DNA from 2 places in the Roseovarius sp. SK2 genome. Region 2 is predicted to be linked to the other one. Evidence: riboswitches for the same ligand, from Rfam matches in the RefSeq annotation. Region 2 holds a riboswitch; the other holds the start of a gene.
The links. Region 2 has a riboswitch for thiamine pyrophosphate ahead of thiD (bifunctional hydroxymethylpyrimidine kinase/phosphomethylpyrimidine kinase). Riboswitches for the same ligand answer to the same signal wherever they lie in the genome.
Positions count from the first base shown of each region.

Region 1 (7,130 bases), on a different contig from region 2:
CGTGTTCGACGCCGTCGCCGGATCCTTGGCCAGGAATTCGACCCAGTCATGCGTGCCGACGAAATCCGCCACCGCCTTGGTATTGGCATCCGCCCGCGCCATCAGGCCACTCAGCCCGCCGACCGAGCGTGCCCAGTCGAGCGCCAGCAGGTAATCCTCGACCGCCAGCATCGACGGCGTGTTGATCGTCGCCCCCTCGAAGATGCCCGCGTTCAGCTTGCCACCCTTGGTCAGGCGGAAAATCTTCGGCATGGGCCAGGGCGGCGTATAGCTTTCCAGCCGCTCCACTGCCCGCGGGCTCAGCACCAGCGTCCCATGCGCCGCCTCGCCGCCCAGAACCTTCTGCCAGCTGAACGTCACCACATCCAGCTTGTCCCACGGCAGGTCCTGCGCAAACGCGGCCGAGGTCGCGTCACAGATCGTCAGACCCTGACGGTCTGCCTTGATCCAGTCGCCATCCGGCACCCGCACGCCGCTGGTCGTGCCGTTCCAGGTGAAGACCACGTCATTGTCCGTGTCCACGCCGTCCAGATTGACAATCTCGCCATACTCGGCGGTCTTGACCTCGGCCTCCAGCTTCAGCTGCTTGACCGCATCCGTGACCCAGCCCGCACCAAAGCTTTCCCAGGCCAGCATCTCGACCTTGCGTTCGCCCAGAAGGCTCCACATCGCCATCTCGACCGCGCCTGTGTCTGACGCCGGGACGATGCCGACCTTGTAATCGTCGGGAATCCCCAGCACTTCGCGCGTGCCGTCAATCGCGGCCTTCAGCTTGGCCTTGCCCACGGCGGCGCGGTGCGACCGGCCCAGCGGGGCATCGGCAAGCTTGCTCAGGTCGAAAACGGGGGGTTTGGCACAGGGGCCGGAGGAAAAACGCGGATTCGCCGGAACGGCGACAGGTTTCGTGTCCGGCCGCGTGCCGGGTGTCTCAATAGCCATTGCTGCTATCCTTCCAGATAAGCGCCCCTCGTTGGGGAGGGGTGTCCCACCTTTTGGATTACGCTGGCCGCACCGGCCCCGCAAGAGGGAAAATCGCCAAGGCGCGGCGGTTTGCGGTCCGAAAGCGACCCCGGCGGCTATCATCGGAAACTTCGTCAAGAGAGGCTTTCATACTGCGCGAGTGACCCACGAATTGCGCTTAATGGTTGAATCGCACCGCAGCCTGCTTACTAAAATGAAGCTAAATGGGCATCAAAACATCGGCTGAATGAGGACGCCACAGTGGAGATCATTCTGGGGCAATTGATAACCTTCGTGCAGAAACGCGCCGGGACCAGTTTGTCGTCGAGAATCCTTGTATGGACCGTGATCGGGCTATCGTTGATCCTCTGCGGGTTGGCAACGTATATGGCGATACACAACAATATGGCCGCTTACTAGGGCGTTACTTCGCAAGCGGTCCACTGCCCAACGAATCCGTCGACATACGCTGACGACACTCGACCAACGCAGTAGAGATCGCGATGGAGTCGCGCGGCCCCCACCTAGAACCCCGCACCAACCTGCGCTATGCCGCATCCCAAGCGCAAAGCGGAGACGCCCCATGTTCACCACAACCCTCATCGCCCCTCCGGGCACGCTCGACCCGGCACTGGTCGAAAACTTGCGCAACGCCTGGGGCGGGTTCGACGCCCGCTGGCTCGCGCCCGACGAGGCGGCGGAGTTCGACATGGCCGCGCTCCCCGACAACCAGTGGGAGGTCTGGGACAACCTGCAAACCCTGCGCACCGACCTTGTCGTCCAACCGTCAGAAAACCGCCGCAAGCGCATGCTTCTGGCCGACATGGACAGCACCATGATCTGCCAGGAATGCATCGACGAGCTGGCCGACGAGGCCGGCGTCGGCGCTCATGTGAAAGACATCACCGCCCGCGCCATGAACGGCGAGCTCGACTTCGAAGGCGCCCTTCTGGAACGCGTCGCGCTGCTCAAAGACCTCGCCGAAGACGTCATTGAAGAGGTCCTCGACACCCGCATCACCCTCATGCCCGGCGGCGCCACCCTGCTGGCCACGATGAAGGCCCACGGGGCCTATACCGCCCTCGTCTCGGGCGGCTTCACCGCCTTCACCTCGCATATCGCCACGCTTCTCGGCTTCGACGAGAACCGCGCCAACACGCTGCTTGTCGAGAACGGCAAGCTCACCGGCGACGTCGCCCGCCCCATCCTCGGGCGCGAGGCCAAGGTGCAGGCGCTCGCCGATATCACCACCCGCCTCAACATCTCGGACATCGACGTGCTGGCGGTGGGCGACGGGGCCAACGACCTCGGCATGCTCGCCCGCGCCGGCAGCGGCGTCGCGCTCCACGCCAAGCCCTCCGTCGCCGCCGAATGCGATCTGCGCATCAACCACGGCGACCTCACCGCGCTGCTCTACCTGCAAGGCTACGACCGCAACGATTTCCAGATCCTGTAGAGTGGGCGAAAGCCCACGCGCACGTCTCGGCGACGAAACCTGGCGCACCCCGTCCCGGGCTCGCCCCGGGACCTCGCCGCCTCTCACCAGTCGCTGACCTGTTCCTCATCCGCCGCATCCCCGCGCGGCACGTTTACCCGGCCCTCCACTTCACCGGCACCGTTGCCATACCACCCGAATACCGACGCGATACCGACGTCATTTCGGGCCTTCCGGCAGCATTAACCTTCCGATTCGCCAATTCACCTTGTCCCTTCCCCGGCTTGCCCCTACGTTCCTGTTGAAACCTCGGGGTGTCGACCGGCCCAGACACGGCGACTGAGATGCACATAGCAAACCCGTTGAACCTGAACCGGCTGACACCGGCGGAGGGAAGGTCATGCACCCGCATCGCGCCGCCCCCTGCCGAAAGGGAGGATGCCATGAAACGCCTTGTTTTCACTGCGGGATGTCTGCTCACCGCCACGTCCGCGATGGCGCAGGACTCAAGCGGGACGCCCGAACTGACCGTCTATACCTATGACAGCTTCGTCGCAGACTGGGGCCCCGGCCCGCAGATCGAAGAGGCGTTCGAGGCCAACTGCAACTGCGACCTCAACCTCGTCGGCGTCGAGGACGGCGCGGCCCTTCTCGCCCGCGTCCGGCTGGAGGGACAGAATACCGATGCCGACATCGTCCTCGGCCTCGACACAAACCTGATCGCCGCGGCCAAGGACACCGGCCTTTTCGCCGAGCACGGCCAGTCCCCGGACCTCGATCTGCCGATTACCTGGGACGACCCGGTTTTCCTGCCCTACGACTGGGGCTATTTCGCCTTCGTCCACGACAAGGACATGGACGCGCCCAGCAATTTCAAGGCTCTGGCCGACAGCGACACCTCCATCGTCATCCAGGATCCGCGCTCTTCCACCCCCGGTCTCGGTCTGCTGATGTGGGTCAAGACCGCCTATGGCGACGAGGCCCCGCAAATCTGGGAGGGGCTTTCGGACAACATCGTCACCGTCACCAAGGGCTGGACCGAAGCCTACGGTCTCTTCCTCGAAGGCGAGGCCGACATGGTGCTCTCCTACACCACATCGCCCGCATACCACCTGATCGCCGAAGAGGACGACAGCAAGACCGCCGCCGCCTTCGACGAGGGCCATTACATGCAGGTGGAAGTGGCCGGAAAACTGGCCTCCACCGACCAACCCGAACTGGCCGACCAGTTCCTCGCGTTCATGCTGACCCAGGACTTCCAGTCCGTTATCCCGACGACCAACTGGATGTACCCCGCCAAGGAGCTCGAGGACGGCCTGCCCCAAGGATTCGACACCCTGATCCAACCGGAGAAATCCCTGCTTCTCAGCGCCGAAGAAGCCGCCGCCACCCGCGATGCCGCGCTCGATGAATGGCTGAACGCGCTCAGCCGCTAAGCGCCAGACCGGGATGGAGCGCCGCCGCCCTCGTGGCGGCGCTCATCTTCGGGGCGCTGCTGGCCGTCGCCCTGCGCGCCGAAACCGGGCGCGGCTTCAACGCCGCCGACTGGGCCGCCCTGCGCTTCACGCTGGTACAGGCCACCCTCTCGGCCTTGTTTTCCGTGCTGCTGGCCATCCCCGTCGCCCGCGCCCTCGCCCGCCGCCGGTTCCGGGGCCGCAGCCTGCTGATCGCCCTTCTGGGCGCGCCGTTCATCCTGCCGGTGATCGTCGCCGTTCTGGGCCTGATCGAGGTCTTCGGCCGTGGCGGCTGGGTCAGCGCGGCCCTGGGCACGCTCGGCCTGCCCCCGGTGCAGATCTACGGGTTGCACGGCGTCGTCCTCGCCCACGTGTTCTTCAACCTGCCCTTGGCCACCCGCCTTGTCCTGCAGGGCTGGCAGGAAATTCCCGCCGAGCGTTTCCGTCTCGCCGCCCTCCTGGGCATCGACGGCTGGTCGATGTTCCGGGTGATCGAACTGCCCATGCTCCTGCGCCTTGTCCCCGGCGCCTTCACCGTGATCTTCGCCATCTGTCTCACCAGCTTTGCCGTCGCGCTCACCCTCGGCGGCGGGCCGCGGGCCACCACGATAGAACTCGCCATTTACCAGGCGTTCAGGTTTGACTTCGATCTTGGGCGGGCCGCACTCCTGTCCGCCGTGCAGCTTGGCCTGACGGTTTTCGCCGGTGGCATCGCCCTCTGGCTGGCGCGCGGCGAAGGGTTCGGCTCCGGTCTCGACCGCGGCTTGCGCCGGTTCGACGGAAAAACGACCACCGCACGGTGCATTGACGCGCTGTTCATAGGTGTCGCGGCAGTCTTCCTGCTCGTGCCGCTCATGGCCATCGCTCTGTCCGGCCTGCCCGGCTTCGCCGACATGCCAGGCCAGGTCTGGACCGCCGCGCTCACCTCGCTCTGGGTCGCGGCGCTCAGTACCGTCCTGCTGCTCTGCATGGCGCTGCCGATGACCACCGCCATCGCGACCGAACGCGGCCGTATGGTGGAAATCGCGGGTCTCCTTGGCCTCGCCGCCTCGCCTCTGGTAATCGGCACGGGGCTATTCATCGCCATCCGTCCCTACGCTAATCCGCAGGCCTTCGCCCTACCCGTCACGGCGCTCGTCAACGCCATCACCGTCCTGCCCTTCGCCCTGCGCATCCTTGTTCCCCGCGCCCGCGATATCGTGGCGCGCCAAGGCTGCCTTGGCCTCTCGCTCGGCATGGCCGGACTGCCCTTCCTGCGCCATGTCCTGCTGCCCCGCTTGCGCCCGCAGATCGGCTTTGCCGCCGGTCTCGCCGCAGCCCTCTCGATGGGCGATCTCGGCGTCATCACGCTCTTTGCCGACCCCGACGTGGCCACCTTGCCGTTACAGATCTACCGCCTGATGGGCTCCTACCAGATGGAGGCCGCCGCCGCCGCTTCCTTCCTTCTGTTGATCCTGTCCTTCGGGGTCTTCTGGCTGCTTGATCGCGGAGGGCATCGTCATGCTGAAACTTGAGTCCGCCACCATCCGCAACGGCAGCTTCACCCTGACCTCCGACCTCACCGTGCCAGACAGCGCAACCGTCGCGGTGATCGGTCCCTCTGGCGCGGGCAAGTCCACGTTGATCGAGGGGATCGCGGGCTTCCTGCCCGTCACGCAGGGCCGCATCACGTGGGACGGCACCGACATCACGGGTCACCCCCCGGGCGCCCGCCCCGTCGCCATGCTCTTTCAAGAGGGCAACCTCTTTCCCCACCTGACGCTCGCGCAGAACGTGGGCCTTGGCCTGTCGCCCAACCTGCGCCTGTCGCAGGGCGACAAGACCCGCGTCACCGCGGCGCTGGAGCGTGTCGGCCTTGCCGGCATGGACACCCGCAAACCCGGCGAGCTGTCCGGTGGCCAGCGCAGCCGTGCCGCCCTTGCCCGCGTCATGCTTCAGGACAAGCCGCTGTTATTGCTGGATGAACCCTTCGCCGCGCTCGGGCCCGCCCTGCGGATGGAAATGCTCGACCTCATGGCCGAGATCGCGGGAGAAACCGGCGCGACCCTCCTGATGATTTCCCACGCACCAGAGGACGCCCGCCGCATCACGACGCAAGCCATCCTCGTCGCCAACGGCACCGCACATGCACTGCAACCGACCGCCGATCTTCTCGACGATCCGCCGCCGGTCCTGCGCGACTATCTCGGCTCCTGAGCCTTCAATTCAAAGGAAAAAGCGGCGCGGGCCTCAGAGAGGTCGGGCACAGATACGATCATCTGGGGAATGTGCCCGCCTGGCGGCCCGTGCCGCGCCCCGGGATTTTTAAAAGGTTCCGGGGTATCAAATGGGGCGTGCGCTCAGGATGGGAAAAACGCGCACGCCCCGGCCGAGTGGCGGCTTATGCCGGGAGGATGCCCGCCTCTTGCCCAGCGGCGATCTCGTCTTCGCTCAGCATGCCATCGGCGTCCGAATCCAGCTGCTCGAACGTGCCGGCCGGTGCTTCGGGCATCGCGGCCTGGAATTCTTCCATCGAGACCATGCCGTCGCCGTCGGTATCCGCATCCAGGGCGAAGGCCATCGCCGGAACGGTCAGGGCAAGCGCGAACGTCGCTGCAGAAAGTGTCTTGGTCATCTTTGGTTTCCCTTTTCTGGGTTTAGGTTGTCCGGGGCGTTGCTGCCCGCGGACCCTCAACATGGGCGCACCATTCCATCCCCGGAAGATCCGTTATCCGACAGGCGGTGATCGCGCGAAAACAGGCCCAAAGCGCCGGGTTTTCTCGGCACTGTGCTGCCGGCAATAGGCAGGGTCACGCCACGGCGCGGAAAGCAGCGCATCGCAGATGCGGCAATCGGCAGGATGTCGTCAAAAGCGCAGCGGTACCTTGAAGACTCAGACCAGCAGCCCGTCCACCGGCTTCACGATTCCCGTCCGGACCTTGCGACGGTTGAGGATCGGCGCGTTCATGAATTTCAGGGTCGCCGGATGCTCGGCCTCCAGTACCCCGATCCGCACCAGCAGGGCGGCGATCGTGCAATTGGCCGCCCGCGTGCTGCCATCAGCGGCCTTCAACGCGATCCCCAGCTTCTTCGTGGGCGCAATCGCCACGAAAAAGCCCTCGGCCCCGGTCTTCAGCGCCACGGGCTCGTGGCAGGCCTTCATCAGCTCGGTACAGGCGCGCTTCTCGCCCGCCACAAGCAGCGGGTTGGCAATCATCGCCTCGCGCAGCCGCACCGCCGCATCCTGCCGCGCACCGCCGCCTGTCGTGGCGTTGGCGAACCAGCCCATCGCCCGGCCGATT
Region 1 is NZ_JARAMK010000007.1:142,993-150,122, reverse strand. It holds gene PVV74_RS14420 (phosphoserine transaminase) at 1-939, opposite strand, end outside; gene serB (phosphoserine phosphatase SerB) at 1,544-2,416, shown strand; TPP riboswitch at 2,696-2,807, shown strand; gene thiB (thiamine ABC transporter substrate binding subunit) at 2,839-3,831, shown strand; gene PVV74_RS14405 (thiamine/thiamine pyrophosphate ABC transporter permease ThiP) at 3,807-5,363, shown strand; gene PVV74_RS14400 (thiamine ABC transporter ATP-binding protein) at 5,350-6,045, shown strand; gene PVV74_RS14395 (calcium-binding protein) at 6,230-6,463, opposite strand; gene PVV74_RS14390 (asparaginase) at 6,722-7,130, opposite strand, start outside.
Region 1: linked by a shared signal. The riboswitch ahead of thiB (thiamine ABC transporter substrate binding subunit) and the one ahead of thiD (bifunctional hydroxymethylpyrimidine kinase/phosphomethylpyrimidine kinase) in region 2 are both predicted to bind thiamine pyrophosphate.

Region 2 (7,130 bases):
GCATGATCGGCCACGGCGGACGTCGCCAGCTTCGTCATGTCCTCGACCGGCCAGATCTCGGTGCCCGGCAGACCACCGCCAAGGTTGACCAGCCCCGGGATGCGCCCGGCGGCCAGGAAAGTGGCGGTCACGTCGTTGGTGTCGTCAAGCCATTTGGCAAAGGCGGGGCGCTGGGGCATCGGCTGTCTCCCGAAGTCGTGCAAGGGGTCGGGGCGTGCATAAAGGAAAATGAACGTCTGTTCAATTCCCGTCCTGCGCGCTCAGTCGGCAGGCGCAAACGCCTCGACCGACAGGATGGTGGGCATGTGCCGCGCAATCTCGCGCCAGCTGTCGCCCTCGTCAAGGCTGGCAAAGACAGACCCCGAATTGGTCCCGAAATACAGCCCCGGGGCATCCAGCGTGTCCCCCGCCATGGCCTGCCGCAGCACGGTGAAGAAACAGTTCTCCTGCGGCAACCCCTCGCGCAGCGCCGCCCACGTCTCGCCCCCGTCGCGCGACCGCCAGACCGCGCAGGCCGCATCGGGCGGATACCGTCCCGCCATGTCGCCATTCAGCGGCAGCGTCCAGATCGTGCGCGGGTCGCGCGGATGCACCCGGATCGGAAAGCCGAAGGTCGAGGGCAGGCCCGGCGTGATATCGTCCCACGACCGCCCGCCATCAGACGACCGCCAGACGCCGTGATGGTTCTGCTGATAGAGCAGGTCCGCATCGCCCGGCGCGCGCATGATGTTATGCACGCAATGCCCGGTCTCTCCGCCGCTCGGGGCGGCGGGATGGTCATGCGCGCCGCAGGCCTCGGCATTGGACAGCCGGTTGCGCCGCTCCCAACTCGCCCCGCCATCCTCGCTGGCAAAGACCCCGGCGGCGGAAATCCCGATCCACTGCTTTTGAGGCGCGCCGGGGTCGAACACGATCGTGTGCAGGACAAGCCCCGCGGCCCCGGGGTTCCAGTCCTTCGCCGATGGATGCTCGGTCAGTGCATCGACCCGGCACCATGTCCGACCGTGATCCGCGCTCTTCAGCAGGGTCGCGGGCTTCGTCCCGGCATAGAGCACCCCGTGCGCGAACCCCAGCGACCAGACCTGTTCAAAGGCGTCATCGAACGGCAGCGGCGCGTCGGTCCAGCCGATCATCTCGGCAAAGCCCGGATCGTTCGCCGCCCAGTCGTCCATCTGCCCCCGCGTCAGACGCTCCAGCGTCCAGGACCGGCCCCGATCCTCGGACCGCCACACGCCCGCCCCGTAAAACGCACCGCCACCCCCGGCCCAGATCGTGCCGGTGTCGGCATCGCCCGCCATGTGGTTGATGCACCAGCCGTCGCAATGCGGGCCGGTGACGTCCCAACTGTCGCGGCCCGCGTCTGCGGACAGGATAAAGGCACCCTTTGTGGTGCCGACAAGAAGGCTGACACTGGGGGAAGACATGGCACGGGGCTCCGCTTGGTTTGGCAGAGCCTACCACGTCCCGCCGCGATTCCCGAGAGCGGGAACCGGCCGATCCCGATCCGTCAAAGACGGTCTTGTTCCCATCGGGCAAGAGGCCCCGGATCAGGTCCGGGGCAGGAAGCGGCCGATACGAAGGTCACGCCCATAACCCGGCGAAATGATGCGTCGGTCCATGCCCGGACCCGACATCCAGCGCCCCGGCCCCGGCAATCGCCCGCGCGACATAGGCCTTGGCCTCGGCCACCGCCTCGGGCAGAGGTTCTGCCCTCCCGATCCGGGCCGCCAGCGCAGCCGACAGGGTGCATCCCGTACCGTGGGTGTTCCGCGTCGCCACCCGCGCGCCCTCGAACCAATGCACACCGTCCGCATCGGCCAACACGTCCGGGCTGTCCTCGCCCACCAGGTGCCCACCCTTCAGCAGCACCGCGCCACAGCCCAGCGCCCGCAGCGCCTGCACCTGTTCTGCCATCGCTTCCCGCGTCGCCGCCTCGGCGCAGCCCAGCAACGCCGCCGCCTCCGGCAGGTTCGGCGTGATCACCGCCGCCTTCGGCACCAGCGCCTCGCGCAGCGCCACCACCGCGTCCTCGGCCAGGAGCGATGCGCCTCCCTTCGCCACCATCACCGGGTCCAGCACCACCGGCACGTCCGGCAAGGCGTCCGCCACCGCCCGGGCGATCTCTGCCGTGGCGATCATCCCGATCTTCACCGCGTCGATCCGCACGTCCTCGGCTACCACCCGGATCTGGTCGGCCACGAAGTCCGGCGGCACCAGATGCACGCCCTGCACGCCTTGGGTGTTCTGCGCCGTCAACGCCGTCAGCGCGGCCATGCCATAGGCCCCGTTCGCCGAGATCGCCTTGAGATCGGCCTGCACGCCCGCACCGCCCGACGGGTCCGAGCCCGCGACCGACAGGATGTTGGCGATCCGGCCCTTGGCTGTGTTCCTTGTGTCGGGGGTCATCCGGCTCCTTTCGCGGCGTCGAAAGGCTGGGTCCGACCGGCTCCGGTCGCGCCTTCCTCCGCCAGCATGATCTGGGTCAGGTTCAAAGGGTGCATCTCAGCCCGAAGGCGCCCCTGGCTTGTGCCGAACGATAGGCGCAGTGGCCCGCCTGTCAACCGCAACCGCGCCGGCGCAACGCACGCTCCGTTGATCCGGCCACCTGCAAAAAACCGCACCGTCGCAATACCACTTGAATACCGACGTGATACCGACGTTCGGATTCGCCTTCTCGGGTCCCGTTAACCTTTCGATTCGCTTCAGGGGGTTGGAAGCCTTCGCCACAGGGGCTATCTTGCTCTCTTGCACCGCCCGGAAGGCAGAACTCGACATGGTCAAGCCCAAGATCAATCCAAACTACAAGGTCGTCGCCGAGAACCGCAAGGCGCGGCACGACTATGCCATCGAGGACGATCTGGAATGCGGCATGGTGCTCGCAGGATCCGAGGTCAAATCCCTGCGCCAGAAGACCTCCAACATCGCTGAAAGCTATGCCGCGGTCGAGGATGGCGAGCTGTGGCTGGTCAACAGCTACATCGCCCCCTACGAACAGGCCGTGCCTTTCGGTCACGAGGACCGTCGCCGCCGCAAACTCTTGGTTTCGCGCAAGGAAATGGCGCGTTTGTGGAACGAGACCCAGCGCAAGGGCATGACCCTCGTGCCGTTGGTGATGTACTTCAACGACCGCGGCATCGCCAAGATCAAGATCGGCATCGCCAAGGGCAAGAAGAACACCGACAAGCGCCAGACCGAGGCCAAGCGCGACTGGAACCGCCAGAAGCAGCGGCTTTTGCGCCACGGTATGTAAGCGCGTCGGATTGCACCCTCTGCGGGTGCTGCGGCTTTTGCTATCCTCCCCCAGTTCCAAACGCGACACGCGGGATAGCACGGGGAACCGGGAAGCATGGACTTACTGATCAGCCTCATTGCCGGCGCCATCGGCGGCAACATTGCCGGCGGCCTTTCTCCCCGCCTGAACCTGGGCGTTCTGATCAATTCTGGTGCCGGTGTTCTCGGCGGAGCCCTGGGCGGCCATGCCCTTGGCTTGCTGGGCTTTGGCGGCCTTGCGCAGACCGCGCCCGACAGCGCGACGCTCGACCCCACGGCACTGACGACGCAACTGGCCGCGGGCGGTCTGGGCGGCGGCGCCTGCCTTCTGGCAGCTGGTCTGCTGCGCAATCTGCTGGGCCGCTAAAACGGGAAACAGCACACCCCGTCCGCTTGCACTGTCCGGCGTCCCGCGCTACGTCATTGGCAACGGTTTCAGGGGGCTGTCATGGCAAACGACGATCCGAAAACACTGGTATCCACCGATTGGCTGGCGGCGCATCTCAATGATCCTGACCTGCGAGTCCTTGACGCCACCTACTTCCTGCCGGGCATCGACCGCGATGCAAAGGCGGAATACGATCAGGCGCACATCCCCGGCGCCCGGTTCTTCGATATCGACGATATTTCCGACCATCGTTCCGACCTGCCGCACATGGCGCCTCCAGTGGAAAAGTTCATGTCGCGCATGCGCCAGATGGGCGTGGGCGACGGTCACCAGGTGGTGGTCTACGACACCCATGGCCTCTTCTCGGCGGCCCGCGTGTGGTGGCTATTCCGCCTGATGGGACAATACGACGTGGCCGTCCTGGATGGTGGCCTGCCCAAGTGGCTGGCCGAGGGCCGCCCGACCGAGGACCTGCCCCCGATGATCCGGGACCGGCACATGACCGTCCGGCGCGAAGCGCACCGGGTCAAGGATGTCACACAGGTCGCTTCCGCCTCCAAGCTGGGCGACTACACCATCCTCGACGCCCGTGCGCCCGGCCGGTTCCGGGGTGACGAGCCTGAGCCGCGCGAAGGGCTGCGGGCCGGGCACATCCCCAACTCCCGCAACGTCCCCTACAGCACTTTGCTCAACGACGACGGCACGATGAAATCCCCCGACGACCTGCGCACCATCTTCGATGCCGCCGGCGCGGATCTCACGAAACCCGTCATCACAAGCTGCGGCTCCGGCGTGACCGCCGCGGTGATCAATCTTGCGCTGGAACGGATCGGCAAGACCGACCACGCGCTCTACGACGGATCATGGACCGAATGGGGCGCCTTTCCTACCGTCTCCGTCGCAACCGGAGAAGCCTGATGTTTGAACACCTAAAAGAGCAACCTGCCGACAAGATCCTAGCCCTCATGCAGGCCTACAAGGACGATCCGCGCGACACCAAGATCGACCTCGGCGTCGGTGTCTACAAGGATGCCGAAGGCCGCACGCCGATCATGCGCGCCGTCAAGGCCGCCGAGAAGGAATGGTGGAAAGAGGAAGAGACCAAGGCCTATGTCGGCCTCGCGGGCGACCCGGCCTTTTCCGATGCGATGATCAAGCTGATCCTCGACGATGCCGCCCCGCGCGACGCGGTGGCGGCGGTGGCCACGCCCGGCGGCACCGGCGCGGTGAGGCAGGCGTTCGACCTGGTGAAAATGGCCAACCCGGATGCGCGCGTCTTCGTGTCGGACCCGACCTGGCCAAACCACCTCAGCATCCTGAAACACATGGGGATCGAACACGTCCCCTACCGCTATTTCGACAATGAAACCGGCGGCGTCGATTTCGACGGCATGATGCAGGATCTGGATGGGGTTCAGGCAGGCGACGTGATCCTGCTGCACGGCTGCTGCCACAACCCGACCGGCGCCAACCTGACGATGCAGCAATGGGGCGAAGTGACCGATCTCGCGAACGCCAAGGGCGCTATCCCGATGATCGACATCGCCTACCAAGGCTTCGGCGACGGCCTCGATGCTGATGCGGCCGGCACGCGCCACGTTGTGTCCTCCTGCCCCGAAGTCCTGATCGCAGCAAGCTGCTCCAAGAACTTCGGGATTTATCGCGAGCGGACAGGTCTTCTGATGGCCGTCTGCCAGGACAGCGCCCGCCGCCCGACAACGCAGGCGAACCTGGCCTATCTCAACCGCCAGAACTATTCCTTCCCGCCCGACCATGGCGCACGGCTGGTTTCGCTGGTGCTGAACGACGACGCCCTGCGCGCCGACTGGCAAGCAGAACTCGAAGAGGTCCGCCGCGGCATGCTCGGCCTGCGCGAGCAACTCGCCCAGGAACTGCGCACGCTCTCGGGCTCGGACCGCTTCGGCTTCATCGCGCAGCATCGTGGCATGTTCTCGCGTCTCGGCCTCGCGCCCGACAAGGTCGAGGCGCTGCGCAAGGACCACGCGATCTACATGGTGGGCGACAGCCGGATCAACATCGCCGGGCTCAACTCAAGGACGGTGCCGCTGCTGGCGCAGGCGATCATTGACGTGGGCGCCTGAGCGCACCGTTAACGATTGTTGAAATTTTCGGGGTAATCTTCGGGCGGTGATATCTTGCACCGCCCGCTCTCTTTTGCCCGCCTCAGGTCCCGTAACGCGCCAAGAAGGTTTCGACCGCGCCCTGAACCACGCGCTCGATCCCCGCCTCGGACGTGTCACAGTCCACACCGCACAGGCAGCGGACGAACAGATCGCACTTGCACAACTCCCCGAACTGCTTCGTCGCAAGGTCCATGTCGTCGATCTTCAGCTCCCCGCGATCCACATAGGGGGTCAGCAGCCGTCCCATGCGTTCGCTGAACAAGCCGGGACCGGACGCATAGAACCTCTGGCCCAGTTCGGGAAAGCGATAGGATTCGGCGACGCAGATGCGGAACATCTGCAGCCCGAAATCCGACAGGAAAAAACGCACCGCGCGATTGGCCGCCTCCAGCAGAACCTCTCGCGCCGTGGCGCCCGGGTTGATTTGCTGCAACGCCTCTTCGGCCTGCCGATTGCATTCGACCCGCGCGACCTCGGAAAACAGCAAGCGCTTGTCCGGGAAGTAACTGTAAAGCGTCGCCTTGGACACGCTCGCGGCGCGCGCGATGTCATCCACGCTGGCACCTTCGAACCCGTCTCGCATGAAAATCTGCCGTGCACCCTCAAGCACTTGGTCGAATTTTCGACCTTTCTTGATCTCGGCGTCCATGGCCGTCATGCAAGTCCTCCTGCCTGTTCCTGTCAGCTTACAGGTCGTGGGCGTCGAACTGCAAGCCTGTCTGCGGGCGGGCGCGGAAGGAGAGGACGAAGGAACACCCACCCACAGACAGTGCGCGCCGGGTTACTGTGCATCGATGCCGACGTCACCCTGCGTCACGGGCTCGGGCGCGGGCTGGGGAAATGTCAGAACCGGCGTCAGGCTCGACATGTCAACATTCATTGCCATGGAGGGGGATGCCAGCGCCGAGGCGGCAAGGGTCAGTGTCAAAAGAAGAGGTTTCATATCGCGTTTCCTTATCTGAACCATTCAGTTCACAATCGCCAATCTAAACAGATCAGTTCAGCTTGCAAGGGCTAAAGTAAACTATTCGGTTCAGATTTTTGCATACCTGCTATTCAAGAATGATCGGACGCCCCGGGCTTGACCTATTCAGCCTCTCAGGTACATTAGAATTATTCTAAACTACTGGAGGTCACCCGATGATTCCCGGTGTCACGTCCCGCCGTCGTTTCTCGGACCTGTCCGAGCAGGAAATCCTCGCACTCGCCATCTCCTCTGAAGAGGACGACGCCCGCATCTACCGCAGCTACGCCGAGATGCTGCGGGCTGAATATCCCGATACCGCGAAGATCTTCGATGGCATGGCAACCGAGGAAAACGAGCACCG
Region 2 is NZ_JARAMK010000003.1:261,390-268,519, reverse strand. It holds gene PVV74_RS08295 (aminotransferase-like domain-containing protein) at 1-179, opposite strand, end outside; gene PVV74_RS08290 (WD40/YVTN/BNR-like repeat-containing protein) at 261-1,424, opposite strand; gene thiD (bifunctional hydroxymethylpyrimidine kinase/phosphomethylpyrimidine kinase) at 1,582-2,406, opposite strand; TPP riboswitch at 2,443-2,531, opposite strand; gene smpB (SsrA-binding protein SmpB) at 2,774-3,250, shown strand; gene PVV74_RS08275 (hypothetical protein) at 3,347-3,637, shown strand; gene sseA (3-mercaptopyruvate sulfurtransferase) at 3,719-4,576, shown strand; gene PVV74_RS08265 (amino acid aminotransferase) at 4,576-5,760, shown strand; gene PVV74_RS08260 (TetR/AcrR family transcriptional regulator) at 5,843-6,460, opposite strand; gene PVV74_RS08255 (hypothetical protein) at 6,584-6,745, opposite strand; gene mbfA (iron exporter MbfA) at 6,943-7,130, shown strand, end outside.